Regions from separate parts of the Sporomusa aerivorans genome, predicted to be linked through region 2. Evidence: riboswitches for the same ligand, from Rfam matches in the RefSeq annotation. Region 2 holds a riboswitch; each other region holds the start of a gene.
The links. Region 2 has a riboswitch for cobalamin ahead of SATMO3_RS05550 (TonB-dependent receptor). Riboswitches for the same ligand answer to the same signal wherever they lie in the genome.
Positions count from the first base shown of each region.

Region 1: linked by a shared signal. The riboswitch ahead of SATMO3_RS05210 (sirohydrochlorin cobaltochelatase) and the one ahead of SATMO3_RS05550 (TonB-dependent receptor) in region 2 are both predicted to bind cobalamin.
Region 3: linked by a shared signal. The riboswitch ahead of SATMO3_RS09015 (TonB-dependent receptor plug domain-containing protein) and the one ahead of SATMO3_RS05550 (TonB-dependent receptor) in region 2 are both predicted to bind cobalamin.

Region 1 covers NZ_CP156926.1:1,156,150-1,168,576, forward strand. Annotated here, with positions in the region: gene SATMO3_RS05205 (diguanylate cyclase) at 1-930, shown strand, start outside; cobalamin riboswitch at 992-1,175, shown strand; cobalamin riboswitch at 1,508-1,689, shown strand; gene SATMO3_RS05210 (sirohydrochlorin cobaltochelatase) at 2,016-2,948, shown strand; cobalamin riboswitch at 2,965-3,147, shown strand; gene SATMO3_RS05215 (hypothetical protein) at 3,541-5,187, shown strand; gene SATMO3_RS05220 (ABC transporter ATP-binding protein) at 5,190-6,899, shown strand; gene SATMO3_RS05225 (energy-coupling factor transporter transmembrane protein EcfT) at 6,847-7,734, shown strand; gene SATMO3_RS05230 (PQQ-binding-like beta-propeller repeat protein) at 7,740-9,167, shown strand; gene SATMO3_RS05235 (ABC transporter substrate-binding protein) at 9,481-10,473, shown strand; gene cobN (cobaltochelatase subunit CobN) at 10,508-12,427, shown strand, end outside.
Region 2 covers NZ_CP156926.1:1,260,682-1,267,488, reverse strand. Annotated here, with positions in the region: gene SATMO3_RS05555 (hypothetical protein) at 121-1,482, opposite strand; gene SATMO3_RS05550 (TonB-dependent receptor) at 1,624-4,230, opposite strand; cobalamin riboswitch at 4,361-4,545, opposite strand; cobalamin riboswitch at 4,704-4,886, opposite strand; gene SATMO3_RS05545 (hypothetical protein) at 4,925-5,734, opposite strand; gene SATMO3_RS05540 (hypothetical protein) at 5,768-6,163, opposite strand; gene SATMO3_RS05535 (type II secretion system protein GspD) at 6,190-6,807, opposite strand, start outside.
Region 3 covers NZ_CP156926.1:1,975,487-1,987,913, reverse strand. Annotated here, with positions in the region: gene SATMO3_RS09055 (L-lactate permease) at 1-415, shown strand, start outside; gene SATMO3_RS09050 (hypothetical protein) at 578-721, opposite strand; gene SATMO3_RS09045 (DUF4180 domain-containing protein) at 1,013-1,348, opposite strand; gene SATMO3_RS09040 (3D domain-containing protein) at 1,764-2,294, opposite strand; gene SATMO3_RS09035 (pirin family protein) at 2,519-3,364, opposite strand; gene SATMO3_RS09030 (Na+/H+ antiporter) at 3,468-5,495, opposite strand; gene SATMO3_RS09025 (hypothetical protein) at 5,731-5,877, shown strand; gene SATMO3_RS09020 (hypothetical protein) at 6,243-6,629, shown strand; gene SATMO3_RS09015 (TonB-dependent receptor plug domain-containing protein) at 6,793-8,643, opposite strand; cobalamin riboswitch at 8,782-8,965, opposite strand; gene SATMO3_RS09010 (pentapeptide repeat-containing protein) at 9,082-9,732, opposite strand; gene SATMO3_RS09005 (acyloxyacyl hydrolase) at 10,085-10,648, opposite strand; gene SATMO3_RS09000 (CarD family transcriptional regulator) at 10,885-11,472, shown strand; gene SATMO3_RS08995 (MATE family efflux transporter) at 11,633-12,427, opposite strand, start outside.

The sequences.
Region 1 (12,427 bases), 100 kb from region 2:
ATGGCTTTGGAGCGTCAGTCAGCCTTGTATCAGGCGGCTCAAATTATTGCATCCGCATTTAATATTGCGGAGGTAATAAAAGGTATTCTGAAAATAGTCATCCAAAGCATGGCAGTCAGGCAGGCCGCTATATGCCTGCTTGAGGAGCCGGGTAACGATATTGCCGCTGTATATCCGGAAAGCAGCAGGGAGAATTGTTTGGCTGATTGCCGCTGGGCAGTGCCGGTTTTACGCAATTCGCTAAAGACTTTGGCTACGCGTGAGGGCGGCAATATAATTAAATATCACATCCCCCTGGTATTCAGGGAGACACTGCTGGGAGTTCTCTATATGGAAAAGGTCTGTCAGGGTGAGGATTATACGGAACGGTTGCAACTGCTGGAAGCGCTGGCAAGCCAGACGGCGGTTGCTGTCCACAATGCCCGGCTGCATGAGGAAGTACAGTATTTGGCGGAGTATGACAAACTGACAGGGCTCTTTAACCGGCATTCCTTTGACAAGCAATTTTCCGGTTACTGTCTGCAGGCTGATCTGAAAAAGCTGCCGCTGACTTTATTAATGATTGATATTAACGGGCTAAAAGCGGTAAACGACCGTCTGGGGCACGTGGCAGGCGACCTGTTGATCAGAGAGACCGCGCACATAATTACTAAAAGCATCCGTGCCGACGATTGCGCTTTTCGCTATGGCGGAGATGAAATTGTAGTTATCATTCCCGGCATTTTGCTGGAGCAGTCCCGGATCATCATCAAACGCATACAGCACAGTGTAAGCCGCTGGCGGTATAAAGATGAAAGCGGCGAACTGAGCTTAAGTGTAAGCATCGGCGCAGCCGACAACAGTGAAGTTAGTTCAAGCGGCCTGGTGCAGACGGCGGATGCCCGTATGTACGAAAACAAACGCAGGCATTATCAGGTGATGGAGGCCTGATAACTTGAAAGAATATTCAGCTATTGACAACAAGTAATAGTCCATGCTATTATTAATACATAATTTCATATCAGAGTTAGGTGCCCTACGGGGCTTAATAGGGAAGTCCGGTTAAAAGCCGGCGCGGTCCCGCCACTGTAACGGGGAGCAAGCTTAAGATATGCCACTGAGATGTGCCATCTTGGGAAGGTTTAAGCAAGCTATGATCCGAAGCCAGGAGAACTGCCTATCTGACAATCACCGTTTGTTACCCACGAGGTATGGGGAGGGGATTACAGTAAGCACTCTCGTAGTGCGTCTGGCTAATTCACTCCTGGTCCAAAACCAGGAGTTTTTATTTAGCATGCTGTTTATTACTCTCAACTATAACGGTTGAGAGTTTTAATATTAATGCCATTTTCTCAAAACGCTCCTTTCAATTTATGCCGTTAGGCACGGGTCATTTGACCCTATTTTTTTTTATATACCTGGTAACGTGATCAGGGTGGCAAAACCCAGAGAGGAGCACGCTGCGCCTGTATCTAAAATTGTTTTCAAGTATTGACAAGCGTTCCCAGATAACATATAGTTATATCATAATCGAATCATGGAGATAGGTGCCCTTGCGGCTTAATAGGGAAGTCCGGTTAAAGACCGGCGCGGTCCCGCCACTGTAACGGGGAGCAAGCTTAAGATATACCACTGGGACGGTCGTCTTGGGAAGGTTTAAGCAAGCTATGATCCGGAGTCAGGAGAACTGCCTGTCTGACAATCACCGTTTGTTACCCACGAGGTATGGGGAGGGGATTACAGTAGGCGCTTTTACAGGCGCATTCGCTAATTCGCTCCTGGTTTCTGACCAGGAGTTTTGTATTTAGTCAACTGTTTAAACTCCCAACTGCAGACGGTTGGGAGTTTTGATTTTTAGGCAATCTGCGGCGGTTTTTGCCAAATGTAAGTACTGTTGGCACAGGTCGATCCTGCCATGGGAGTTTCTGCTGCTATGGAATGTATACCGGGACCTGGGAAATTCGCTATGAGCCCATGAGCAACCTTTTCAACAACAGAACATCAGGATTACTAAAAACAAAGGAGTTGTTTTTTGCATGAAAAATCTTTATTCACTCATTACCGGCATCTTGCTGCTGGCCGTATTCGGTTGTGTAAGCCTGCTGCCCTCGCCGGCGGCCGCTGCACCGGCCAACGCCGGTAAAAAGGCCATCCTGGTTGTAAGTTTTGGCACTACTTTTCCTGAAACTATGAAAACAACGATTGAGGCAACGGAAAATAAAATCAGGGCAGAGTTCCCGGATTATGAAGTTCGCCGTGCGTTCAGCTCCCGTATCATCATCAAAAGGCTGGCTGAACGGGACGGTATAAAAGTTGACACGGAAAAACAGGCGCTTGACCGTCTGAAAGCCGAAGGCTATACCGAAGTAATTGTCCAGCCTATGCAAATAACTCCCGGCGAAGAGTATGAACTGATTGCCGGTGTGGTGAAACATGCACAGGCAGCCAAGGATTTTGAAAAAATTGCCATTGGCCGGCCGGTACTTTACTATATGGGACAAGAAGGACAAAACGATGATTATCTGGCGGCCGTTAAAGCGGTAGCTACCCAATTCCCGGCATTGAAAAAGAATGAAGCCGTTATGCTGATGGGACACGGCGGTCCGCATCCGGCAACCGCTGCCTATGGTGTGCTGCAGGCTAAACTGAATGATGCCGGTTATAAGAATGCGTATGTATTCACGGTAGAGGGCTATCCGACTTTCGAAGGCGCCATTGAAAAGCTTAAAGCCGATAAAGTCAAAAAAGTTACCCTGATGCCGTTTATGCTGGTGGCCGGCGATCATGCCAACAATGATATGGCCGGTGATGAAAAAGACTCCTTCAAGAGCCAGCTTATTGCCGCCGGTTTCAAAGTGGATACCTATATCCATGGTTTAGGTGAAAATGCCGCCATTCAGGATATCTATGTTGAGCATGTTAAAGATGCCATTGCCGACCTGAATAGCCCTGTAGCCAAGAAACATTAATTCTAATACCTGACAACTGAATAACCAAGAGTTAGGTGCCCTACGGGCTTAATAGGGAAGTCCGGTTAAAAGCCGGCGCGGTCCCGCCACTGTAATGGGGAGCCAGTCCATGAGATGCCACTGGGATGAGAAGTCCTGGGAAGGTTTGGATGCGCTATGAACCAGAGTCAGGAGAACTGCCTAATTTACAGTCACCGTTTTTAACCCACGAGGTATGGGGAGGGGATTAAGCTTATTTCGTTATAAGTATAACCATATGCGGCGAGTGTAACGTTGTATCTGGTGATGCATAGTGGGACTAAAAAACATCTCCTTTTAAATAAGGAGATGTTTTTTTCTTAATGTATTAGAGTTTATCCTGTGACTAACCCGCTCTAAGACTCCCCCTTCTGTAAGCGGGAGTAAGAGCGGATAAGTCCCGGGATAAGGGTAACTAACCTTCAGATGGGGCTAAAACCCCACCTGAAGCTAAGTTTACTTTATAAGTGTATTTGTTCGTAATGACATTAACGGCCGCGACAGCGTTTCGATAATACCCTTATTTGCTGTGAACTGAGAACTAGTAATATTTACTGCAAAGGAGAAAAGAAGTTTGACCATCAGCAAAGCACTGACCGGGTTAATGACAGTGTTGCTTGTGTTCTTCATAACGGTTGCCGGTCAGGCCCGTGATGGTGTGGCTTTTTCCTGCCAAATTCCGTATTACTTCGGAAAAGTCAGGGATTCTGTCACTCCCGGTACACAAACGGCAGCATTGTTCAGTATTGAAAATCGTACTCCCAGCGGGAAAAAGGCATTAATAACAATTGACCTGCCGCCAGGCTTTAGTCCCGCCGGTTCCCTGGGGGAATGGGAAATACACAGACAGGGCGGGAATTACCGGCTGACCAGGCAAGCTACACTGGCAGGCGGTTATGATCAATGGTATGACCTACTGCCTTTGGAGGTCGCAGACGGACTGCCGGCAGGTGTGTATACAGCCACTGCCAGCGTTGGCGGTGAAACAAAGCAAGTGCCGGTAGCTGTGAATGCCGGTCAGGGTGAGGCTCTTAAACCGGTTGCCATAACCGGACTTGTGCTGCCTTTGGACAGAAACGGAAAAACAGATGAACGCATGGGCCGCAATGTCTTAGTACTCAGGGACCGCCAGTGGGACTACTACAAGAATGTACTGACAGGCAAAGGTGCGTCAAATCAGGAAATCGAGGCCATCCACCCGGTGACTCATCTGGGAGTGGATATTGCCAACCCGTCCGGTGTGCAGAAACTGGTTGTGGTAAGTGTCAGCCTGCTGGACGCCGCCAGCCGTTTACCGGTCCAAGGTCTGTTTACCCCTGGTGCGACCAGCGAGGATGTCAATGGCGGAGCAATGGACCGGCAAAAGAACTTTCTGGAAGCCTTTACGGCCCTAGACGGGGATGTCAGTCAACGGCTGCAGATTCCGGTGTACGCCGACGAGCGCGATTTAACGGATGGGGAGTATATTCTTAGGACCGAGGTAAGTGACGGGGTGGCGCCGCCTTTAATCTGGGAAGAAAAGCTTACAATTGTCAAAAAAGACAGCAGGGCGCTGCTGGTAGTCAGCCTGGCGGTAATGACGGTTGCGCTGGGGGCGGTGATGGCGCTGCGCCGTTGCCGGCAGGTACTCACTGTGCTGAAAACGCGCTGGCTGGTAACCATCGCTTTGTTTGGCGCGGCGGCATTTGCGGTTGTCAATGTGCCTTCTACCTTGCTAAATGACTTCTTCCATATTCTGTTGGGGCCGTTCGGCTTTATCATCACCGGTTTATTCAGCGGTGTATTTCTGTATATGATGGTGGTGGCGCTGGTAATCTTAATTCCCCGTCCGGGTGTGGTGGCGCTGATGACGGTTGTTCGCATGCTTTTGGGGATGTTGGCTTTCGGGCAGATTTCTCCCATTAGTTTGTTGTCATACGGCTTGCAAGCCTTTTGGCTGGAATTTTTGATTTACAGCAGCGGACTGTACGGCTGGCTGCAGAACCGCCAGGAACACAATCTGTCTTGGAGTAAGATTGCACTGTTGGCAGCTAGCTGCGGTGTGGCCGACACTATTGCAACCTATGCAGCGCTGCAGGCTATGGCGGTTTTATACCGGATGTATTATGCCGCCTGGTACATTGCTTTGGTATTGGCTCTCAATGGTTTTATCTATACTGCCGTCGGCGCAGTCTGCGGTAGCTTCCTCGGCAGCCGGCTGGCCAAAGTGGGGGGAGACTGAAGATGGATTATATTGTAGAACTACGTGATGTCTCGTTTACCTACCGGCATCGCGATACACCCAGTGTGAAAAATGTCAGTCTCAAGATTAAGGCAGGCGAATTTCTGCTGCTGACAGGGGCGACAGGCTGTGGAAAAAGTACTTTGCTGAAGATGCTCAACGGGCTGATTCCCCAGGAAAGCGGGGGCAGGCTTACCGGTGAAGTTTTTGTGGGTGGCTGCTCTACTCAGAATATAGCCGTGTCCGCGATGAGCCGCACGGTTGGGCTGGTTTTTCAGAATCCGGAGGATCAAATTTTTTCAACCACGGTATATGATGAAGTTGCTTTTGTACTTGAAAACATGGGGATGACAGCAGCCGGGGCTGAGCCACTGGTTAAGGAAGCGCTAAAACTGGTTGGTCTGGCCGATAAGGCGGAGGCGAGTGTTCACGCTTTATCAGGCGGGCAGAAGCAGCGACTGGCTGTGGCGGCCGTACTGGCGGCCAAACCGCAGGTGCTGGCGCTGGACGAACCTATCAGCCAGCTGGATCCGCAAGGAGCTTTGGAACTATTGGCGGTGCTTAAGCAGCTTAACAGCGAACAGGGAATTACCATAATTTTAGTCGAGCATCGCCTCCACGAGGTGTTGCCTCTGTGCCACCGGGTGGCTGTTATGGAGGACGGACAGCTCCACTGGCAGGGCAGTTGTGCGGAAGCGTACGCCTGCCAGGACCTGTTTGCGGAACTTGGCCTCAGGCTGCCGCAGCCAGTGACAATTTGCCACAAATTAGGGGTTGCGGTGCAATCGGCCGAAGTCAGTCATGTGGTAGCGGCTATCCGGCAATGTTATACCGTTCCCATATATGAGCCGGCAACGGCGGCAGGCCCGCCGCTCAGGCCGACAGATGAGCCGGCGGTAACGGTCCGGCAATTATCCTTTGCCTATGACAATTCCAGGGATCTGGTGCTGAATAATCTTGCGCTAACTATTGCAAGAGGACAGTTTGTTGCGCTTATGGGTAATAACGGCGCCGGCAAATCGACCTTATTGCACCTGATCGGCGGGTTGCTCAGGCCGGTCACGGGCGAAATCCGGGTCCTGGGGCAAAAGCTTGCCGCTATCTCACCGTCGGTCGGCATGGTATTGCAAAATCCCGATTTTATGCTTTTTAACAGTACGGTACGGGAGGAGATCAGTTTTAGTCTGCGTCAGCAGCAAGCGGATGACGGGAACTGGCCGGAAATTTGTCAATTCTTTGCCGGTAAACTTGGTCTGGCAGGCCTGGAGGCTGATTTCCCGCTGGCACTGAGCCGCGGACAGCGTCTCAGGGTAGCCATTGCCGCTGTCTTGACTTCTCAGCCGCAGGTTTTGCTGCTGGACGAGCCGACAACCGGTCAGGATATCGGGCACATTGAGGATATCGTCCTGCTCCTTAGGGAATACACCCGGCAAGGCGGCAGCATTGTTTTTTGCACCCATGACACCGAGGTGGCAGCCCGGTTTGCCGACCGTGTGATTGTTATGCGTCAGGGGCGGATTATAGCCGACGACGTGCCGGCGATGGTCTTTCAGGATCAGACTATGTTGGCATCGGCCGGCCTGAAACCGCCGGCGGCGCTGCTTACAGCCCGGGCTTTATACGGCGGTGCGGCGCTGACTGTAGAGGAGGTGGTGGCGTATGTACGATCGGCAGGTGTGGGAAGCTACTCCCGGGAAGACTTTGCTTCATAGACTGGATACCCGCTCCAAAATAGTGATTCTGCTTTTGCTGGCAGCCATGGTTTTGTTGGTGGACAGTCCCCGTCTCCTGTTTCTCCTGTTTTGTCTGTCGCTTTGCCTGCACGGAGTCGCCCGCTCCTCGCCGGCCAGGTGGCGGGTACTGATGGTGTTTGTACTCTTGGGTATCTGGGGCTCGATGACAAGCCAGGCGCTGTTTTACGCCCGGGAGCCGCGGACCGTTATCGCCTGCCTGCTGCCACCGGCAACCCCTGTTATTGGCGCGCTGACCGGCGGGGTGTACATTTACCGGGAGGGTCTGGAGTATGGCGCTGTTCAGGCGCTGCGTTCCGGTACTATGCTGACTTTGGGACTCTTGCTTAACTGGACAAGCGATCCGCGGCACATGCTGCGCAGTCTGCTGTCCTGGCATTTGCCGTATGAACTGGGCTTCATGCTGATAACCGGACTTAGATTCCTGCCGGTGATTTTTCAGGAGACAGTCATTGTACTGACCGCCCAGCGTCTCAGAGGCTTCAATCCGCTGCGGGCGCTTTCACCCCGGCGTTTGATTCAAACTGCTTTTCAGACCTTGTTTCCTATTTTGGCGCGAACGCAGCGGCGGGCCGCTACCTTGGCCGCATCGGTGGAAAGCCGCGGTTTTGGCCGGGAAGTGCCAGCAGTGCCCCTGGCTCCCTGGCCTGGTCCGGAGCGGTTGTTCTGTTACAGCCTGCTGCTTATCGTCCTTGGCGTCATTGTATTGAAATTGATTGATGCGCTGCAGTATAACGGCCTGTTATATGTGTCGTCCTGGCGGGCATTGTATGATGTTATGAAAGAGTGGCTGTAAAGATAATGCAAAAGTTTTTTACAACAGGACTTGCCATATTGTTTATAAGTACTCTGGGTCTTTTGGCCGTGCAAATTTTTGGCATACAGAGCAGCCAGGTGAGTTTTTCCCGTCAGCAAAACGGCACGCAAACAGGCGCTTATGTTAAGGTGCTGGAAGCCGGGCTGGGTCAAACTGAGGTATTTAACTACCAGCGTATGGGCTTTAATAAAGGTTTTATCCGGTTTTCCCCTGACGGCAGATTCTTGGCTGCCGGTTCAGAAGCTGGCGAGGTGCTGCTGTATGATACCCGGGGCAGCCTTATCTGGCGCAATACGGTCGGCTTAGGCAAGCTCTCCGCCCTTGAATTTACCCCGGATGGCCGGGCAGTACTTGTTGGCGATACCAGCCAACAGGGGTGTTTATTCAGTCTAGACGTAACGGACGGCAAGGAATTGTGGCGGCAAGCCAGTGTTAATGAACTGGGCGTAGATATCAGGGAAAAAACATTTCCCGGAATGGTAGCTATCCGGACAGATTCCGCCGGTATGATTTACGCTGTGGCGCAGCGGTATATAAAACATCCTGACGGGCGTAACCAGTATGTCGGGCGGATTTACAAGTATACGCACGACGGCAGGAAAGCAGGCGCATTCCCCAGTGATCAAAATCTGGACTGCTGGGTAAGCTGGCTTGGCGTGGATGATGACGGCGGGAGAGTGGTTTTTTCCACAGCAAATTTTGATATGGCTAAATATACCTATGACCAGAATGTGTATTGCCTGGACGGGACGCTCCAGACCGTGCTGTGGAGCCGTTATCTGGATGCCATCCAGCCGTACCCGAATGTTACCATGCGTACAGGCCTTGAAATTAGCGGCAATGGCGGGTATGTGGCCGGTATTGCCAGTGACGGGCGGTGTTTTCTGTTCGACGGTGAGCAGGGAGAGGAGTTGTGGCGGCGCAGCATTACCCAGCCGCAGAAGATTGCCGGTGTCTATATTAACTCCACCGGCAATTTCAGTCAGATTGTAGGTGAATATGCTATATTTACGACAGGCAATACATATAACCGCGCCAACTGGCAGCTGCCAACCCCGGTGGAAAACCCCAATTCCAACAGTTTGTTTGTGTTTGATTTGCAGGGCAATCTGGTAAATAACTATAAAATCGGCGGGATGATTGAGCAAATTTCTACCGGTAAACATCAGGCTGCTTTGGCCGGCGGCCGGAATGTCCGCTCCAAGGACCCGTCCGTACATGGGTTGTATATTGTTGCCATACCGGAAGCCCGTCTGGTGGATTATGCCGCTACCACCGGCCCGTGTGTTGCTGCGGCTATCAGCGCTGACGGACGGTATGCCGCCGGGATCGAAGCCCCAATCCAACTGGACGACGGGCAGATTATCGGCGAGTATAAACTCATTCTTCTGGCTAAGCAAAACCGGCAGTAGCCGCTGCTATGAAATCCTATAAAGATTTTTCCCCAGGCGGGCAGTGAGCAACGCTTCGACGCTTGTGCTAAAACTACGCTTTTACTCACTGGCCGCCAGTAATCTTTATCCGACGGCTAACCCGCCTCTTAACTCCCACTTCTCCAAGTGGGAGTTATACCCCTACAGGCACAGGCGAGCAGCTAAATCCCGGATAAGAGCGACTGACCTTCAGATAGGGCTAAAAACCACCTGAAGCTAAGTCTGCTTTATTGGATACTATATAGACCGGCCGATGCGCCGCCTGCGAAATTAAAGTTACGGAGATGAAGCTATGGAATTAAGAGCACAGGCAAAGGTATTGTTGCTGCGGCTCCTGCTGGTAACTTTTCTTGGACTGTCACTGACTTTAGCCGCCGGCTGCAGCGGCGCCGGCAGTAATGCACCCCAGCCGGCAGGGACTGCCGGTGCTTACGAAATTGTGGACGATACCGGGACAGTGCTGAAACTTCAGCATAAGCCACAGAAGATTGCCTCGCTGTCTATTAGCACCGATGAAATTCTCATGGCCCTGGTAGCGCCGGAGCGTATTGCCGCTTTTAGCTATTTAGTTGATGACAGCGGTATTTCCAATATTGCCGACCAGGCCAAAGCGGTACCTGGCCGGATTAAGGCCAACGCCGAAGTCGTTATTGCCCTCCAGCCGGATCTGGTGATTATTCCGGACTGGCAGCCGGTGACCTTAATCCAGACCCTCCGGGAGGCAGGCGTTGCTGTGTATGTATATAAAGCGCCCGCAAATCTGGTTGAGGTCAAACAATCGATTGCAGCCATAGCCCGCGTGGTCGGGGAAGAAGCGGCCGGCGGCCGGGTCATTGAGAACATGGATAAAGAACTGGCGGGAATTGGTGAGATTGTAAAGCAGATACCGGCGGAAAAGCGGCAAGTGGCGATACGGTCTAACCTGATGGGGGACAATGGCGGTAAAGGCAGCACTTTTGAAGATATTTGCCGTTATGCCGGGGTTGAGGACGGAGCGGCTATGATTGGGCTGACTATGAACGAGGTTATGTCCAAGGAGCAAATAGTCAGAATTAATCCCGATGTTATTTTCTTGCCGTTATGGGATTACAGCGGTAAGAACGATCTGAAGAAATTTGGCGAGGATATGCAAAATGATCCGGCGCTGCAGCCGGTAAAAGCCATTCAAAACAGACGGCTGGTTGCTGTTCCCGACAGCCATTTATCCTGTAACTCGCAGTATATTGTCGAGGCTGTGCGGGATGTAGCCCGTGCCGCGTATCCGGAATATTTCAAAGACAAATAAGTTGGCAGTGTAAGCATGGGAGGAGAGACAGACCATGGGGAACATCCTGTTTTTGTCCAACATTGACCGTCAGTGCGTCATGCTGGAAAATGCCAGGCGGCAATTAAGCGCCGAAGGTCATTTAAAGGAAGCAGGCGGCATTATTTATTTGCAGGACAACCTTGTCTGGAATAGGGAGTGGCAAAAGCAATTTGCCGACAGCCGGCTGGTGTTGTTTTCCTGGATGGGCATGGGGCGCGATACGCTGTTTCTTAGAGAGGCCACGGAATTTTTGCGGAAGAATAAGCTTGCTCATGTTATGCTGGCTACGGAAATCCAGCCGGAAGATACGTTTGGCGGCGTAACGCCCGAAGAGCGAAATAAGATGCGCAGATATCTGGCATACAGCGGCATCAGAAACTACCGTAATTTTTGGCTATGGCTAAATAGCAGGTATTGCCGGCAGACGTGCCAGTATGAAGAGCCGCAGCAATTATTATGGAACGGCATCTTTCATCCCCGGGCCGGTAAGGTTTTTACCGATGTGGCCGAATACCGGCGGCTGTTTTGTAAACCGGACCAGGCAACTGTCGGCCTTATTTTTCCGCGGGATGAATGGATTTGGTCCGATTTGACCTATCAAACAGAGTTAATTGAGGCAATTGAGGCCCAGGGCCTTAATGTTATTGCGGCGTTTAGTCATTGGGCGCGTAATAACGAACTGAACGCTGCCGGGGTGGATGATACCGTAAGCGCCTTCTTCTTCCAGCAGGGTTTGCCGGTTATTGACGTCTTAATTAACACCTTCAAGTTTTCGCTGACCGTAGGAAAACCGGTGGATGGCCGCTTCCTGCAAAACCTGGGCGTGCCTGTGCTGCAGGCTTATGTGATGCTCAGATCACGCGAGGATTGGCGCTGCAGTCCGGAAGGCCTTTCGCCCATGGAAATTACCTGCAACATTGCCCTGCCTGAGTTTGACGGCGTTATTCATGCCGTACCGGTTGCCGGCAAAGAGGTTAGTCCTGACGGAACGGTAAAATACCGGACGCTGCCCGGGCGGATTCAACGGGTTGCCGCGAAAGCGGCTAAATGGGCGAAACTGCGGCGCAGGGCCAACAGTGAGAAAAAAATTGCCATTATCTTTCATAATTATCCGCCCACCAATGCCCATATCGGCAACGCGCAGGGCCTGGATTCACCGGCCAGCATCCGTCTGCTGCTGGAGCGGATGGCAGAGCGGGGCTATAAGGTGGCGGATATTCCGCCTGACAGCCGGGCATTCATGGATTCCCTGCTGGCGGCTGCCACCAACGACCGACGCTTTTTGTCCGAGTGTGTTCTTAAGCAGGCTCCGGGCAAGCTTTCGGCTGATCATTACCGTTTTTGGTTTGATGCTATTATGCCGTGGATTCAGGAGGAGCTTATCAGAGACTGGGGGCAACCGCCGGGTGAGGTTTTCCGGTATGAAAATGAACTGTTGGTTCCTGGTCTGCTAAACGGCAATATATTTCTTACCGTTCAGCCGCCGCGCGGTTTTGGCGAAGACGCCGCGAAAATATATCATTCACCGGACTGTGCTCCCACCCACCATTATCTGGCCTATTATCACTGGCTTAGAGATATCTGGCAGGCGGACGCCGTTGTCCATGTCGGCACGCATGGCACTTTAGAGTGGCTGCCGGGTAAAGGCGCCGGCCTGTCAGCAGCCTGCTATCCGGATCTGGCGCTTGGTGACCTGCCTAATGTCTACCCGTTTTTGCTTACCATTGTCGGTGAGGGAATACAGGCCAAGCGGCGGGGCGCCGCCTGTCTGATCGGCCATTTGCCGCCGCCGGTCAGCCAGGCCGGCACCTATGATGAGTTGGCGGAACTGGAAAAGTTGCTTGATGAATACTGCCATTTCCTGCAGAATCAACCCGGGAATGTCCAGGTTGTGGCCGAACTGATCCAACAAAAAGTAATGGAAACCAATTTG
Region 2 (6,807 bases):
TAGCTTGCTAAACATGGCCGGCAAATCATTCCTGCCGGGGAACGGCCCGCAGGCACCTGCCGGTCCGGCTCCGCTGCATACTGCAAGGCGCAGCAATTAATCCTGGGCGGTGAATACTGCTTAGTTGAAGCTCAGGACTCTCTTACCGTTGATAGTTTTCAGTCCTTTGTACTGCTCGGCAGCTTTGCGGGCCTGCTGCGCCAGGATAGAGTGCGAGGCGAAGGACTTGGCCACGCCGGTGCTGAGCTTGGCACTGAGCGTCGAAGTCTGATCCGGGGCAAGAATAATCGCCGAGTTCAGGTTGCCGCCGGTGTAGCCCAACTGGCTGGCGGTGAAGGATTTAGTAGCTGCATCGCTGGTACTGGTGGGCAGGCCGGGGAAGATGTCAATCTGATTGCCTTTGACAAACCAGAACCGGTTGCTGTCGGCATAGATGCCCCAGAGATAGCCGGCCGAGTTCACGTCACTGACTTTGGTCCAGGCTGCAGGCGAATTGAGATTGGCCACGCTGGTGCGGTACACGCCGCCCACCATGTTGGCAAAAGATGTATCATAGTTGCCCAGGAATACATAGGCAGTGTTGGCGTCAACGATGGTAATGTCGCGGAAATCGCCGCCCATGGAAGCTGTCTTGGCAACGGGAGTACTGGTGAAGGTAGCCAGGTCGATGATATCCAGACGGGTGTCGGCATTGGCGCTGCCGGCGTTCTGCATGCCGCCCAGGGCGCAGACATACAGCTTGTTGTTAAAATGGTCAAGAGTGAAGGCGTTTTTGCCGACTTTCAAATAGCCGGCATAACTCAAAGCACCCGTAGAGACGTTAATGTCGAACTTCACAACAATACTGTCGGAATACACCGAATAGCCGCCGCTCGGATTGACGGTAAACAGCGCATATAAATTGTTGTCGACAACCGTTAAGCCTTCACCATGGACCGAGGCACCGGCTGGTACGTCTGATGTGGGAATACTCCAGGTTGTCGGGAATTGGTAGTTATATGGTGTTTGTGTATAGCTACTATCCATGTTCACAACAGCAATCTTTGCCAAATCATAACCGGTGGCATACAGCCATTTTCCTTTGGTAGCCACCGCGTGCAGGTTGCGTACGTTACTCCAGGTTGGCGTTGCCAGAGACGTCCATGTGGAAGCAACCGGGTCAATGATTTTATTTGCTATCAAAGTTGCCGGAGCGCTCACATTATACTGGCGCAGCACCAGGCGGCTCTCCGTACCCTGGAAGTAGTTGAACAGTGCCGGGTCGCTGTTTAAACCGGTGACCTTGCTGCTGGACGTAAAGGTGGTTGGATTGCCTGTCCGCTCGCCGCTGATGGCGCCGGCCAGACCTTGTGAATAGCTGGAATCAACCACCGTGTAGCCGAATAAGTTTTCCGTAGCGGCCAGCGCGGCTGAGCTGCCAAGCACGCTCAGTGTCAGGGCTGTCGCGATAACGCGCTTAAGAAAATGGAATTTCATCTTCATTACTCATAACCTCACTTTTCTAATGTTTTCTGTGGGAAAACCCAGAATCACCATCAGTTCTTGCCTGATGTCACCTCCTTTACTGCCAGACTGGAGTCACCTGCCGTGTGTGGCCTCACCTCCCTTACTGCTTGCCGTCATTTAATATCTGTACTGCAGGGTCATATAATAGGTACGGCCTTGCAGCGGATATTCGAGCAAACTGCTAGTACCGATAGCACTGTTAGCATCATAGTCTCGCGTAATCCTCATCTCCGGCCCTTTGTCAAAAAGGTCATTTACGCCGGCGATGATTTGGCAGTCTTTATTAATGTTATATTTTGCTCCCAGACCAACGGTTGTCAGGGAGGTTTGCCCATAGGGCTTATCATTTTCACCTATACCGGTAACCATCTCATCAATATATTTTACTTCGCCGAAAATAGCCAACCGGTTGTCCGGGCGGTAGGTCAGCCGCGCCGAGCCTTCCCATTCCGGCGTATAAAACTGCGGATAATTGAAATAAATCTCGCCGGTTGCGGAGTTAGGCGCATTATACTTGGTCTGCTGCTTGGTATGCAGGTAGGTGCCTGCCAGGCTCATATCCCATTTGTCCCAGTTGAAATCAGTCTGTAATTCCACACCGTTGGCCTGCCCCTTGCGCGCATTGGTATAAGACCAATAATTATAGCCGAAGCGGTAGAGCTGGAGCATATTCTTGGAATCGCGGCCAAAGTAGGTCAATTGCACCTTGGAGGAATTGGCGCCCAGCAGCCTGCCGTCCCAGATGGCCGCCAAGTCCCACTGGGTCCCTTCCTCGGGTACCGGGAATATGCTTTGACCGGCATACCTGGGGTCGTTATAAGCATTAGGCCGGGGCAGAATGCCGGCGCCGTCGCCGGCAATCTCATACAGGTTGAGCAGCCGGTAGTAGGTGCCGTAGGTAGAGCGCAGGGTCAGATGATCGTCCACCTGCTTTTTCAGTGCCACCTGCCAGGTGACCTTGTCATTGACCTGGGAATCCTCCTGATCGACCCATTTATTTAAATCGGATTTTCCCAGCGCCCTGCCCATGACCTTGGAATAATTGTAGCGAATACTGGGAGTCAGCCAGAGGTCGGCGGCCTGGTTGAGGGTAATGGTATCCTGCAATTGGAGATTGAACAGCGTATGTTCATAATAGGTCCGAAACCGCTCGCGATTGGTAAGACTGGGTTCAAAGTCATATTTGTCCATCCGGCTGCCGTTAACATCCATTTTCTCCCTCGACCAGTTGGCCAGGAACTCGAGCAGATGGTTGTCACCGGCCTTATAGGTGCCGTCAATGGCTCCGCCCAGCCGCCGGGAGTCGTAAGCGCTCCATTCTTCAAATACTGCAGGCATTTTGCCAAACTTCTGATAGTCCGGATTGCGGTAACGCTTATCCTGGTCAAGATAGTTAAGCTGCCAGCCCCATTCCAGATTGCCGGTCATATCCCGCCGGCCTACCATCAGCTCCTTGGTGGTCAGTTCCTGCCGCTTCCGCTCGAATTGGTCTGGCAGATCCACTATTGTGCTTAATGCTGGATCCACATCTACTTTTCGGGGCATCCCGCGGTCAATTTTCTTCCAGCTGCCCTTGACCAGCCAGTGGTCGTCCTGCCATTTGATAATAGCGTCAGTGTTTTTGTAGTCGTTATTCTTCCGCCAGCGGGTGTTGTCGTTGGAAAGCTCGGACATTCGTTTTCGTACATCTGCGGTCCCACTGTCAAACATACTTCTTTCATCATCCAGTGCTTGCTTTACCACATCATTATATTTTTGTTCGGTCCAACCACGAGCGCTTATCATAGCTTCTTTGGTTGAAAAACCCCAAGATTTATAATAATTATCAAGCGCAGCATTTAAGTACTGATTGTATTTAGCCGGATTATCGAATGCCGCATAAATGTCCTCTGCAGTAGAAAAATTGGGATTAGTTCCGATATAACCCTCAAGATTGAAATTGATAAAATCAATTGCAAGGTTCAATTCTGCTTGCAACCCCGGCATATCTCTTGCATAGACTTCTTTAGAGTAAGGATTCTCATACCGGAAATCCCCGTCGCTCTCATCACGGTTAATGCCGATCAGCAGGCTGCCGCTCCCTAAAGGCTGGGTGATCTCCAGGCCGGCGGTGGTGCCGCCCCAGGAGCTTTTGCCGATTTGGGCCGAGATGTTGGCTTTGTCCGGCTTCTTGGTAACGATGTTGATGACGCCGCCCATATAGGTGCCGCCAAACCTAGCCGGAATATAGCCGCGGTAGACTTCGATCCGCTCGACATTGTTGATGGGAATTGTCGAGATATCGACAGCCGCATCCCCGCCCAAGTTAGTGAGCACGCCATCCACAAACACGCCCACCTGGGCCGCCGTGCTGCCCCGGACGCTGACGGTGGTATACTGGCCCTTGCCTGACACATAGCGGACATGGACGCCAGGCACGTCCTGCAGCAATTCGGGCAGGGTTTTCTGCTCGCCCTTGTAATCATCAGGCCGGATAACTGTCACCGTGCCCGGGGACAGCTTGGACTCCCAATTCGGGCGCTTGGCTTCGACAGTGATGGCCTCCAGGCTGTAGTCCGGCGTTGCGCCGGCGTCGGTCGCCGCAGTTTCCTCTGTTGCCTGCGACGCTTCGCTGCCGGTCCCGGCCGCATAGCCGATACCGCCGTAAGCCGGCGACAGGCTTAAAGCCAGTGTACAGGCGATACTCATCGCCAAAGCTTTTTTTTGTAGTCTTCGTTGTTTCATTCCTTGACCTCTCCTCTTCCACCTTAGAAACCTCAGTAATTTCTGAAGATACTAGCTGAATCAACCTGCTTTCTCCCTTACCCTCCTCTCGTCACTGACTCGCTAATCCTCTCCCTGTCGCTCGCAGGTCAACGAAGATTGTCCTACAGGCAGTTCTCCTGACTCCAGTTCATCACCGGCCCGGCCTTCCCGGAATGTTTGTCTTCCAGTGGCGTATCAGGACCGGCTCCGTGTTACAGTGGCGGGACCGCGCCGGTTTTTCACCGGTCTTCTCTATTAAACCCTTATTAGGGCACCTGTACTTAAAACTGTCTTACAAATGAAAAATGGATTTCTCCTCTAGTCAACCCGCCAAGCGGCTGCATGCTGACTATAGGAGAAATCCATCTGCCCGGAACTTATGACAGTAAACATACTGCCACAATCCTATGATCCGGAATGGTCAATAATCCCCTACCTATCGCTCGCAGGTCAACGGTGATCGTTGTACAGGCAGTTCTCCTGGCTTTGGCTCATCACTCCCCCAAACCTTCCCAAGACATTTGTCTCAGTGGCATCATATGGGGGTGCTCCTCATTACAGTGGCGGGACCGCGCCGGCTTTTAACCGAACTTCCCTATTAAGCCCCTAAGGGCACCTGTACCTGGCAATATTCAGTTGTCCGGCTATATTTTTCTCTCAGCCGGTTCTTCGTTTATCTACCGGCTTGGTACGGATTGCTAAGATATTGGCACGCTTTTACCGGTCTGCCCCGGAAATACTGTATGAGTTCGCCCGGGGTCGCCAGCCAGTTGAGCCGGTGGTATTCCCAAAGCCAGGGCGCGGTTACCTTGATAGCGTTAAAGCTGTCGAAATATCCCCAGCGGGCAAATACCCGCCCCGAACCGATATCCTGGCGCTGCTCCCACAACTGCGTTAAGGGAACCAGGCGGTAGCCGGCAGGCCCGCCTCCGGCCGCCGCATACAGGGCAGTCGCCGGCAAGGCCCGGCGGCTCTTGCCGAGGGCGGTAATCTCATGGCTTGCGGTCCGGATTTTCACTACCGGATGTCTGCCTTCCAGCCGGACCCGGGAACCGGACCATTTCTGCCACTGGTGATTGCTGTAGGTTACCAGCATGTCCAGCCGCCCGGCGCCGTCAGGCGTTTTGCTTACGGCGGCCAGCACGCCGGTCAGGTCATGCTCATGCCCGCCGCCGGCATGTCTGGGATAGTATTGATAATAGCCGATAAAATAATGGGTGTCACTTTCCACGACCGAGTAGTACATAGCCTGGTCCAACGGGTAGAACAGCAGGTTATACCAGTTGTTATTAAGCCGCCAGTCGCGGTCATAGTTGATCAAAGTAAATATATTCTGCGGTGCGGCCAGGCCGTCGCTGCCATCTGTCTGGCAGATGACCGGCGCCCACCGGGCGGCCATGTCGACCGGCTGGGCGGCCGCCGCCGGCAGCGGGTACAACAGGCATATATACAAGAGCACCAGACAGCTTATGCTTCTTTTCATTTGCTTCTCCTTTACAGTTGCAAAACGGAAACTTTACTTCCGGTTGTATAGCGTTACTTCGTCAATCGCATAAACCTCCAGATTCCAGGTCCCGCCCCTGGGCGGCGACTGGACAAGAACCCCCTGTCCCACAAAAGCAATCAGGTTGCCTGTGGCCAAAGCGGTTTCCAGCAGGCTTTGCAGCCTTGTTTCGGCCGTTCTGACCACTACGCTTTTGCCGGGAGTATCACGGAGTTCCACCACCGCATAGCAGCTATTGGAAAGAGCATAACAATTTATAAGACTGACATGACCAAATAACTGAACGTTTGGCGGCATTAGGACCACGCCGGAAACCGGCGGTACGGCAGTGGCAGCCTGGCCGGCCGCCAGCATGGGGGTGGTTAAAAGCAGCAACGCCAGTGAAACTGCCCGCAATAATTTGCTCATGATTTATATACCTCCTGAGTATATATTTACTCAATTATCTTGGGTGTCAGCATGATGACCAGCTCGGTCTCGGTGATCTGCTTGGAAGTGGAGTGAAACAGCCCCCCCACAAGCGGCAGCTGCCCCAGTATGGGTACTTTGAAGGTGTCCCGGGTTTCCTGTCGCTGAATCAGACCGCCCAGCACAATGGTCACACCGCTTTTAACCCTGAGGGTGGCATCGGCCTGCCGGGTCCGGATATTGGGATTGCCGTTCTTCGTGGTGTCGGTCTTGTTGCTTACTTCCGGCTGAATCCGGGTAGTAATGTATCCGTCTTTATTTACCGCCGGCGTTACCTCCAGCTTAATGCCGACATCCACGTAAACTACCGAGATGATGGGAATACTGCCGGTCGTAGGCTGGGAGCTCTCCACAGCCAGCTTGTCGCCGATCAGGATTTTCGCCGTTACGCCGTCCAGAGTCGCGACCCGCGGACTGGCCAGCAGCCGGCCTTTTTTATTTTCAATCAGGCGGTTGACAACCCCCTGGAGATTAACGCCGTATTTCCCCGTGCCAATCCGGTATGGCAGGTCGTCACTTACCGGCGCAGACGGCAGTTTAGTCGAGGCTCCCCAGTCGACACCGAGGTTGGTCGAATCATCGCG
Region 3 (12,427 bases), 720 kb from region 2:
CATCATTACCATGGTTATGATGGCAATCAGCATGAACGACGCTGGAATCACCAGCCTACTTGCTAATGGTATGGCTGGCGCAACCGGTAAACTGTTCCCGGTATTATCCCCTTATATCGGTGTGCTTGGCGCATTTCTCACAGGTAGCAATACCAATGCCAATGTAATGTTCGGCGCATTACAAGCTGAAACGGCCAAAGTGTTGGGTATAAGTTCAGTAATCATAGCTGCCGTCCAGTCAGTCGGAGCGGCAGTAGGTTGTTCGATTGCGCCGACAACTGTTATGCTCGGTTCTACTACGGTAGGAATGAACGGCCGGGAAAGCGAAGTTATGAGCCGTACTATACCGTATTGCCTCGGAATAAGTCTAATGGTTGGTATCTACGCATGGATTTTCTCGTATATAATATTTTAGTTTATTCTCAGTCTTGTCATAGAATTTTAGTGTAATATTATATAAACCAACAAACGCTAGTAACCCCCGGACCAGCCGGGGGTTACTAGCGCTTACGCAAAATTGGCTCTTTCGTTCGTGGCACTCTGCCGGGATTGATGCGGCATTATATATTTAAACGTTCTAACTTCCGGAACTACTCTTCTCAGCCTCTGTCTGCTCAACTAACTCACAGTGTTCTGAGCAACTGGTGTCTTCACTGTCACAGCGCGATTCTTCACAAACAAGAACTTTTTCAAGCTTGCTTTTATCATCTTCTTTATACACGGAACTCACCCCTTTTATTTTTTAATAGTTTTAAAAGCAGCCTATTCACAATCTACAGAATCATACCGTATTTACTAATTAATATTTGCTATTATTTAGTAATTAAAATATACACCTCACAGCAATAAAGGTCAATAGTTTTGTTGGTAAAATAATTAATTTTTAGAAAAAATCCGGGGTGCGGTTCCGTCTAATTTATTTAAACTTCAATTCTCCTCTGAAAACCGGCCCTTGGGCAAATCTTTCAATATAAATAATTTAAAAGCAAGCTTAGTTGTCATTATATTACTTTTATTTTACGGTTAAGAGCCAAGACTCAGCTTCATCAATGTTACCATAAACCCTAAAATCATTTCCTTTGTTTGATTCATTAAGGAACTCTTTGAATTTTTCGCTGATTTTTAGTTCACTTGTGAGAATCACGGCTACTTTTACCTGATAGTTAATAAATTTTTGCAACACCTGCCCTGCGAGGCCTGTTTTAAGTTTGAAAAAGTCATCCGAAAGCGCTTCAGCGTGCAGCATCAATAAATGAGTATTATTTTCAAAACAAGCAGTCAGCGGTGCTTCAGCTGAAGTACATTCAATATATTTTTTGCTATCCTTTTCTATTACTCTATAATTCATTTTGATGTCTCCTTATCCTTAACAATTAACACGCTTGACAGACACAAACTTCATCTAGTTTTCATAGCTATCCTTTAGGATTTGCTTGCACCGGGTTTTACATGCACTATATAACCCGATAAAAATTCTTTGTTAGCTGTCCTGATTTCAACGGGGATTGCACAGTAAACCAATAGCAAGATAAATAAAAAACCAGCATAAGCATGCTGGTCCAAAACAAAGTATGTTAGATCGAGATATTACGAAAGGAAGCCTTTCATATAGGCGAGTATACCGGCAAAGTAAAAGTGATTCGAAATAGTCATAGTCTTATTAAAACGTTGTCTCATCACCAATCCCAGACTTCATTCTAAGGCCACACTCGGTATATATGGCGCCGTTAACGTTATTTCGGTATGTACTCTTAAATCCATCGCTACCTACCAAGAACAAATACTCTCACCCCATGGGTACGCCCCAGCTCATATAGTTCTTCGTCTGAAGCGTCGATATGAACGTCAAACACCTTCCCTTTGACCGCCCCTCCGGTATCTTCCGCTATGCGCCTGAATACTCTGCCGTCAGGCATAACAATCTCGACTTCCGACCCTAGCGGAACCACTTCCGGGTCAACGGCTACAGTCCTGCCTGAGGTAGCAGTTGTGCCTGATGCTGTTTTGCCTTTGTCGTTATACCAAGTCACCTGGGCGCCGTCTATGTAGCGAGCCACCCGCTGCCCGCCACGGCTAGTTGGGTAAACTTCACGCTGGGCCGCCAGTTCACGCCTTAGAATTGCTATATCTTTTCGCATCTCATCAACCTCTTGCTGATTGACTTGGGCCTCGGTCGCTATTTGTGCTACTCTAGCTTCGCCTGCTTGCTTTTGATCTATGGCTGTCTTGTAATTGATGCCCACGCTAAGCAGTAAGGTAATTATAATCGTGCCAATAGTCAATTGTAGTCTCATCCTATCACTCCTTCAAAGGATATATTGAGGCTTAGCTTATATTATAGCGGTAAAATGGAGGTAATATCAATGGATAAATTTTCTTACCTTCATCATGGTCCAGCAAACTACTTAATTCTCTCAATGCTCCCCTTCCTTAAAGGGCGATGTTAGGGGCATTTAATTAATATAAAAAGACATTAGCCAATAAATTCGGCCAATGTCTATTTACAATAAATGAATCGTTATTTTTTTATGAAAACCCCGTCGTCAATTTCCTGAAAGGCCTGCTGCAATTCCTCTCGTGTGTTCATAACAATCGGGCCGCCCCAGGCTATAGGCTCCCTGAGCGGTTGACCGGAAAACAATAAAAACCGGGCACCCTGTTTTGTTGCCCAAACAGCAAGCTGCTCTCCAGCTTCAAAGAGTACCGCCTTGTGGCTTTCAATCATAGTTTGCTTGTCAGCATCAAACCATGCGGCTCCTTCGACCATGTAAATAAACAACGTGGCATTTTTATCTGTTGGGATTTGCCACTCGCATCCTGGTTCTACCATGACATCCAAGAACAAAGCTTTTACATAATCACCCGATGTCGCTCCTAACGTTTTTCCGTAGCTACCGGCTATAACACCAACAGTAGCGCCATTTTCCCGTACTTTCGGTATCATAGTCGCCGCAATGTCGCGATATTGCGGCTGTGTCATCTTATTTATACGGGGAAGATTCAGCCAGAGCTGAACCCCTAACATCCGCTCTGAGGCTTGCGGCATTTCCTGGTGCAAGATACCGCTGCCAGCTGTCATCCACTGGCAGCAGCCAGCATGAATGCTCCCCTTATTCCCTAAGCTGTCACTATGCTCAATATTGCCAGAAATCAAATATGTCACGGTTTCAATTCCCCGGTGCGGGTGCCACGGGAAACCCTTGATATAGTCGTCGGGATTGAGGGAGTCAAAAGCATCCAGCATTAAAAACGGATCAAACTCCTGAACATCAGCGCGCCCAATAACCCTCACAAGCTTTACTCCTGCTCCATCCATTTGAGTTGAACCGGTTACAATCTTACGAATTGTTCTTCTTGTAGCCATAATTATCATCCTTCCACTTATTAAATACACATTCGGATTTTAACTCTGCGAAGTCCACATACGTTTATAAATTGTTTCAAGCAATAGTAAGACAATACCTTCATTATTCCATATATTCGTACAAAGTAACACTTTCGATATTGTTGACAAATCTTCTCAATTCCTTGGCTTGCTCCCTGGTTATTTCTCCGGACTCAAACATCCTGCGAATCTCTGACCGCTCTATGTCCATTACTTTTATATGCATTTCTTCTTTTTGTTCCTCTGCCTTGCCGTTATGTCTTTCAGCCGGTGTTTTTAACCGGTCAATCATTCTTTTATAATCCATTATAACAACATGAACAAGATTGGCTCGTTCATGCTTTTTTTCATATTCCTCCAGAAAATGATATGCAGACTGCAAAGCCTTTAAGTGGATATTCTTACTTAAACGTAATTTAGCAGATTCAGATTTTCTATCATCTCTCCCCGAATATCCCTTGTACCGATTCCAATTTCTTGTTATTCTCCCAATCAGATATAATAGTCCAGAAGACGCGCTAGTAGAGAGAGCTTCTTCCCGGCGGTCAAGAAATTTCTCAACTATATCGAAAACAGCTTCACTAATCTCATGCCGCTCCATCATGCCGTTGATATATTCTCTTTCTTTTTTTAACGCTAGTAACCGTATTGCTTTTATTTCATGCTGACAATCATCGGTATCGTCTAAATCCGCTTCACGTTGAATGCGCTTAATCATGGTTTTATATTCGTCCATTAATTCATAGACTACAGATTTATTCTCATCATTCATTTCCGCATGAATCCTATTAATAGCTTCCAGAATAATTTTCCGTTTGGCTGCACTAGTATCCGTTTTATTTACCGCTTCATCCTTTGCTGACTTTCCAGTACTTAAAATAGGCAAAAATATTGTCGCCGCAACTAATGTAAAAAGAATTACGCCAGCTGCTATAAAAAGAATAAGTGAACGTTGCGGGAATGTAGTTCCACTTGCCAGAAAGTATGGTATTGAAAGGACTCCGGCCATTGTAACAGCACCGCGAACACCTGTTAAACTAATCATCAAATAGGTTTTGAAGTCTGATTTAGCCCCATTTCCTGCTTTATCGAAATGGTAATGGTAAAAGAAGATATACGACCAGCCTAAACGAATACCCAAAATAACCAGTCCAATTATACAGACATACCCAACAAGCATCCAATTATTTATACTCGGATCAGCTACTGCTTCAGTCATTGACGAAGGAATGTTCAACCCCAATAATAAAAATACCACTCCATTTAGGATAAATAATACAATAGACCATATATGTTCTGTCAATACCTGCTCTTCAGCTATTAGGGTTTCCGTCCGTTCTCTTACCAAGGCATGAACAATCCCGGCAACAACTACTCCAATAATTCCTGAAGCATGTAAAAACTCCTCGGTGATAATATAAATGACGAATGGCGTCAAAATCTGCAACAGTGAATGAAAAGTTACATCAACAATTCCTTGCTTTCGTAGAGTAAATCGTAGCCAGGTAATAAGAAAACCATTAATAAAACCAGAAATCGCACCAACTAGAAATTTATAGGAGAAATCAAGTATCGCTGCATGTATCGAGAAATAACTTGTTATAACCGCCGCTACTGCATAATTAAAGGCAACCAGACCAGAAGCGTCATTTATTAAAGATTCACCTTTAACAAGTGAGAGTACCTTTTCCGGAATTCGAATGCGTCTGGCAATCCCATTTACCGCTACAGGGTCTGTTGGCGATAAAATAGCTGTCAAAGCGAATGCTGCAGCGAGCGGAATGTCAGGTATCAGCCAATGAACAAAACAGCCTCCCATGATTGTTGTAAGAATAACAAGAATGATTGCATTGCTAAGAATAGGTACCCGCATTTTCCATAATTCTTCACGCGGGTAATGCCTGCCATCATTATATAATAACGGAGCAACAAACAATAACAAAAACCACTCCGTTTCAAGTTCAAATGGATTACCCGCAAATACCAATGCAAGGATTATACCAATAGCTATTTGAATGAGTGCTGCTGGTATAGACGGAATGTAGTGGCTCACAATATTCGAAAGCAATAAGCTGAAAAGTAATAGTAAGATTATCATCAACAAATCCACATTGATTCTCCTTTTCATCTCTTAATGAAATATAATATATCCAATATACCTATAATCTTCCGCCATATGCTAAAGAATAAAGCAGACTAACCTTCAGGGTGGGGTTTTAACCCCATCTGAAGGTTAGTCGTCGGCTAAACAGCAATAGCCGCCTGCCGGCGCGTCCCGGTGGGCGACTTTTTTGTCACTCTACTACATTATAAAACATATTATGTAAAAACAGGAGGTGTCAAATGTGTCTGAAGAAACTCGTGATGTCATTAGCGCATTTAAAAAACGACTGGAAAGATTGGAAAATCAAATCGGCGAAATAGATAGGAATGTTAACGAGATCCTCCGACTAGCTCGTAAAAGAGAAGAGGGAGAGAGCCAGGAGGATTGATCTTATTCCCCGCCCTGCACCCCAGGTTTTTTATTTCAAAAATAACAGCGATATCACACGTAAGCCTGTGGATATCGCTGTTATTTCTTTGCTTAAGCTTGAGGTTATAAGAGTGCCTCCCGGCACCCCTATCCACCTTTTCTTCCAAACCTCGCTTGTCTGGTTAAGGTTAAATAACCAGAACGACTATCCTGCAATGCACAGACAGTCTTTAACTAATAAAGCCGGACAGTTCTTTATTGGTATCCCATATTTCCGGTGTAAAATAAAGCGCAGGCCGCAGGATTGCACTTTCAACAGTCTATTGGTATATTAAAAGGCAGCAGACAAATAGTCTGTAAAGAAAAATGATAAGGAATTGAACGATGAGGAATTCGGCAAAAAAAGAATTGGACGAGGAAATCGCGGCAACAAATCAATTAGCCGAGGGTACTGATGCCCAGGCATTTTGGGACCCTGATGCCGTCCTCGATTTGGTTTTAAGTGATATTGAGTTATTGCTTGAGCAAAAGTATCCTGTTCTTGCAAAGCATACGGATCTTTTTAATATAAGCCGGTTGAATTTTTTGCTAGGCGGCCAGTTTCGTATTGCGCGGCTGGCCAGGGAGCAGGGAGTTCTGATTCAGGACTGCGAAATGTGCATCCACTATGATAAGGAGTTGTCTTATTGTCAATATTACCGGCTGATATTTACGCAGAAAGATGATCTCTATTATTACAGTGGATTATGCCCGGCTTTAAAAACCGATTGATACCGGCTTATTCCGCCGGGCATCCCTGCCGCGCCTGCCCGCAGTTTTTTGAACGCTTTCATCAGTATCTCACAGATTAACACAGCAAGGGAGGCCCGCACTTGCTAATCCAACCCGCTTAAAGGCAATAAAGGAACAGCTGTCGACAAATACAAGCCACCTGTTAAAATGTCATTTTGTACCCCATCATGTAGTTGGCCGGTGTGAAATAGTAAGCGTTAGAAGTCGACCGGTAGGAGATATCATCCCTGTCAAGCAAGTTGTTCACCGTTAGGAAAAGACTCTGGTTCTTTGTCATCGCATAATTTACGTTTAAATTTGTAACTAAATACGGTTTGGTATCAATGCCGCTCAGTACCCGCTCTGCCATATAAGAAGCATTTAGGGCAGCGCTCAGCTTGTCCTGCTGATACGTTACGCCGCCTTTAAGCTGCCAGCGTGAGTAATCTCGCTGCCATCCGGATGAAACGCCTTTATTGATGGATTCGGTTTTGGGATTGCCGTAGCTGACGGCATAGTTGTAACCAAAGGGACTGCCTGCTGCTTTAATTGTGCATTCCAGCTCGACACCGGTATTTTTTAAATTTTCGTTTTTATAGGTAAATTCTCCGGGCGTGCCCGTATATGTAGCCGTGATATTGTCGTCAATACCATAATGGAACAACGCAACACGCCACTTATGGTCGCCAGCATCTTTCTTCCAACCCAGTTCGTAGTGTGTGCCTGTCTGCGGCTTCAAGTCGGCGCCGGGCTCCGTTTTGTACATCTGATGCAAATCCGGCATTTTATAAGATTGCCCCACACTGGCATACAGATTCTCGTCTTCAGCCAGCTTATGAACAAACTGCATCTGGCCGCTGAAGTTGGTGTTGTTATAATCACCGGGCGCTCCGGTTGTCCAGGACTCGCGCGCGCTTAAGATCAGCGTATTCAGATCACTGACCTGCTTTTCATACTGGGTATAAGCGGAAAAGTTGTTTCTAGTCTGTTTTGACTCCTTATACGGGGTATATTCCTCCCGCTTAAAGGAACCGCCAAATAAGACTTTACCACTGTCTAACCCCCAGTCTTTTTGCAGATCAAGCCCGTAGTTTCTGTTCTTTTCCTCATCAACCGCACGTTTATTGCCCGAGAAAGTTAATGCGTCTTTTTCACGTGTCCGGTCTACATAATAAGCCGTTGTTTGGAAATGATCATCCCGATAAGTTAACTGCATATTATTTCTGTCAACATTCTGTTTTGTATCCGCTTTGCTTGTAATATAGCGATATTCTGATTCAATATGATTAACCGCTAAGTCTAACTTATCACTAAATGAATAAGTTAGGCTTAGATTATTATTCTCGGGGCCGACCCACTTCGTTCCATCAGTAGCGACCTTCTTACGAGTACCCCATTCCGAATATTGATAGCCGATACCCAAATTACCGGCTTGTAAACCAAGGGTATGCTCTTGCTGTCCATAATTGCCCCAGCCGGTCTTAAAATAATTATCGCGCTTTTTCTTGGTAATGATGTTGATGACACCGCCGGTTGCCTCACTGCCGTACAGAACCGAGCCGCCGCCTCTGACAATCTCTACCCGTTCGACGTTTTCAACAGGAATATCGGTTAAGTCATAGGTGGCGCGAACATTAAGCGGCACTCCGTTCAGCAGTACCAGCGTGCCGCCGGCGGCTCCTCTGATAACAATTTTGCTGTACATGTTGCCTAGGGACGAACCTGCCGTACCATATTGCTGCATTTCGATGCCGGTCGAAAACTTCAACGCGTCGTATAAATTACTGGCGCCAGTATTTTGCAAGTCCTTCTCAGTTAAAATTTCGGTAGAAGCCGCTACATCTACATCGCGTTTCTCATAACGCTGTGCAGTTACAATTACTTGTTCAAGGGAAAATTCACTTTCCTCCGCAGCAAATACCGGTATGGAAGAACAGCTTATCCCCAGCATAATTACTGAATAGATCATTTTTCCTAATATATTCTTTTTATTTTTTTTACTCTTTGTACTCATTGGCATCCCCTTTTTCATTCCTCGCATTAAGATAATTCCGCAGCAAAAAACGCCATTCTTCCCAGGCAATCAGAAAGAATGGCGTTACTCATTATAAGCACAAACCAAATAAACCCCTCCCTATCACTCGTAGGTGTAAAAGGCATTCACAAAGCAGGCAGTTCTCCTGGCTCTGGTTCTTCGCTCGCCCAAGCCTTCCCAAGACGCTTCGTCTCAGTGGCATATTTTGGGTTCGCTCCCCATTACAGTGGCGGGACCGCGCCGGTATTGCACCGTTCTTCCCTATTAAGCCCTTGCGGGCACCTGTTTCGTCCAATATGCAATTTTTTTTTGCTAGTATAGCAAACTTATTGGCAAAAGTCAATCAGCGATACCGTTCTCCGGCTCACCTCTAGCAGTAAAATTTTACTTTAGTTAATAGAAAGTGTGTTCTATCTCCTACTCCTTTATAACCACCCCAAATATATTAACAAGAGCAATTGCCTGTGCGGGAGCGATTATACAACCGCGAAGGTTATCTGTGGTTAGGCCCAGCTGATAAAACTGACAGGTGCTAAGATCGATTCCTGCAAGTTTAACGCCTGAAAATTGGACTTTATCAAGATTGCAATGTGAGAAGCTTACGTCAGTTAATGTGGCGGAGTAAAAGTCAGACTCAGTAAAAGAAGAGTTTTGAAGGCTGACTTTCTTACAATTGGTGTAACGCAGCACGGAATAAGCGGCATTGCAGTTATCAATAGCAACATTTCTCAAAGATGCCTCGGTCAGGTCAATACCAACCAGCTTGCAGTTGGTTAACCGGACACGGTCCATAAAACATTGACTGAAATCCACATTGGAGAGATCACATTGTTCAAAGATAGTGTCGGTTAGGTTGACGGAGGGCCAATGAACGGAATTAAAAACAACATTTTTAAATAAAACCTGGTTAATAGCAACGTTTTCAGCAGTCTGAACCTCTAATGTACAGTCTTGTATAAGGCTGAGTTCCAGGCAGTCTTCGTCGTGAAACCCGTTCTTATACGTCAAGGGTAATTCGGGAGGCAGATTTGGCGTTACTAATTTGGATTTAGCAAATTTTTTGACCATGATATTACCTCAAGCTAATAAAATCGTTCTGTTATTCTTCCTGTTAGCCTATCGCTGTCCTGTAACACTAAGGGCCTATTAACCTTATATTTACCGTTTAAATACAAAGATCCTGTTGAATTACTGTGATGCAGGATTTTGCACGTAGTCAGCAAATTGATCAATGCCCTTATATATAGTAGAATTCCGCTGTAAAGGTTGTGTGCAGGAATTTCTAAGAATAAATCGCATATTACTGATGGTCATTTACCAAAGCGCAAACCGGCAATCATCATTATGGATGATTGCCGGTCTATTTCTAAGAACGCAGGCTTGGGGAAATGAAACACAGGGACTCACAACTTCTACCGGGTTAAAAATTTGATACAAACCCCACTGAAACGCCGCGGGTATCATACCCGGGATTATGAGTTCTAAAACCGTTAGAAACATGCATTAGCGTATATCCTACATTTACTGAAGAGCTGTCATTGAATTTATAAATAAGTTTAGGCCCGACCCGCCACATAAAATTATAATATCTTCCTCCTGCCGGAAATGGTTTATCGTATAAAATAACTCCGCCGCTTATATCTAATGCTGCCAATAGCTTGCCAGAATAATGTTTTTCAGTGCGAATCATGTATATTGGTCCGATACCGACTGCGGAGCTTTCTTGAGAGTGTGTCTGGTTTTCAAGAGTTACGTTTCCAATCGGTCGAGTGATTGTAATCCCCCGGTATATGGACTTATTTTTTTTCTCAGAAATTTTCTCTAGTATATGCAGCGATACCGTATCCAGATCGCGGTCATTGTTGCTTGTAGTCAGGTAGTCCCAATCCAGCTCAAGCTTGGAATCAGCTGCATAACAATACTGTCCCGGCGTGAAAATCAGCAAAAAGTTAATGACTACTACTAAATAAATTAATCTACGCATATTACGACACTCCTCGTATGATTGCTTTATATTATTGACTATATGGCTACATTATGTAAAACCTCCAAAAATCCCTGTTGTACGCAAACATTATTAATATTCCATATATGTAATGATTTACCTGTTAAGTACAAAATTTTTTTTTACGAATGATAAACTCAGGACCTACACAGCGACTATCCGGGACTGCCCACGCAATAAAGCAGACTAAGCTTCAAGTGGAGTTTTAACCCCATCTGAAGCTTAGTCATCGGATAAATATTTCTTATGAAAACAAGCCACACTATGTTGAATATATTCAACGCAAAGGGGGTCTAATTACGTTCAAAATAAATGATCATGTTGTATACGGCGCAACGGGAGTATGCCGGATTACAGATATTATAAAAGATAAGTTTAGCAGCAGTAATGAAACTGAAACTGAATACTATGTGTTACAGCCTGTTTACAACACTAATGTGACCATTAAGACTCCCGTGAATAATTCCAATGCTGCGATGAGACCAATCATTTCAAAAGATGAGATTTTAGCATTGATAGCCATGATGCCCGAGATAGAACCCGTTTTAGTAGACAATGAGAAACAGCGCAGCGAGCAATTTCGGGCCGCGCTTAAAACAGGCAAGACCGAAGAATGGATAAAAATTATTAAGACGCTATATTTAGATAAAAAAGCGAAATCCGCCGTCAATAAAAAATTAACCAAGACAGAGGAAGGTATTATGAACAGTGCTGAAAAGCAATTAAATGAAGAATTTGCGACAGCATTGAACATTTCACCTGACGAGGTTGTTCCCTATATTCTCGATCGCATGCCGGAATAATCCCCCTGTGGAAACAGGGGGACAGGGACACTGTTTTCCGATACCGCTAAGGAACTGGTTGGTATTAGCAAACAGGGAACCATAATTCTACCCTGAATTATGGTTCCCTGTTTTTATCGTAATTCATATGCAGTTTGCGCCAACTTCACGCCTCATAATTTCACTGTTCAAATTGGGGGGGAACCCGCCGACTTTGGTACTTATAATGGTTATACAGCAATGCTGCAGATAATAGTAATGTTAGCATCTCAGCAACAGGTACAGTTAGCCATATGCCTCTTATACCGAATAATTCCGGTAATATGACAATACCCGCCCCTATCCAAACTATGCCTTTGCTCAATGCAATCAAGACCGCGCTTTGTGGTTTGCAAATAGCAGTAAAATAACCTGATGCAACGATATTCAATCCATTTACTATAAAGGCTGAAGCATATAGTTTGGCGCCGTATTCAGCAAAGTCAAGAACAGTATCATTATGCACATCTAAAAATATCACGATTATTTCTCTGGCAAAGGCAGAAATAGCTATGAAAAGTCCTACACCGATAACGAAGGCTGAGAAACCAGCAAGCTGCAATACTTTTTTCACCCGCTCCATTTTGCCACTGCCATAATTATAACTAATAATGGCGCCAACGCCATCTGATAATCCTATCAGAATATTATTCCCGATAAAAGACAAATAGCTAATAGCTGTGAAGGCAGCTACGCCGACTTCGCCTACATAACGCATAAGCGTAATATTAAATAAGAATGCCGTAACACCTGTGCCGATCTCGGCTAGGCCTTCCGATGAACCATTATAGATAATCTTGCATGCCAGCGTTTTTTTAAAACTGCCTTCAGACAATTTTAAAGTTGTTTTGCCCGTTATAAAAGGAAGTACCGCCATAACAAAAGCAATACTATAACCTAATCCTGCAGTCAACGCAGCCCCTTTAATCCCCAGTCC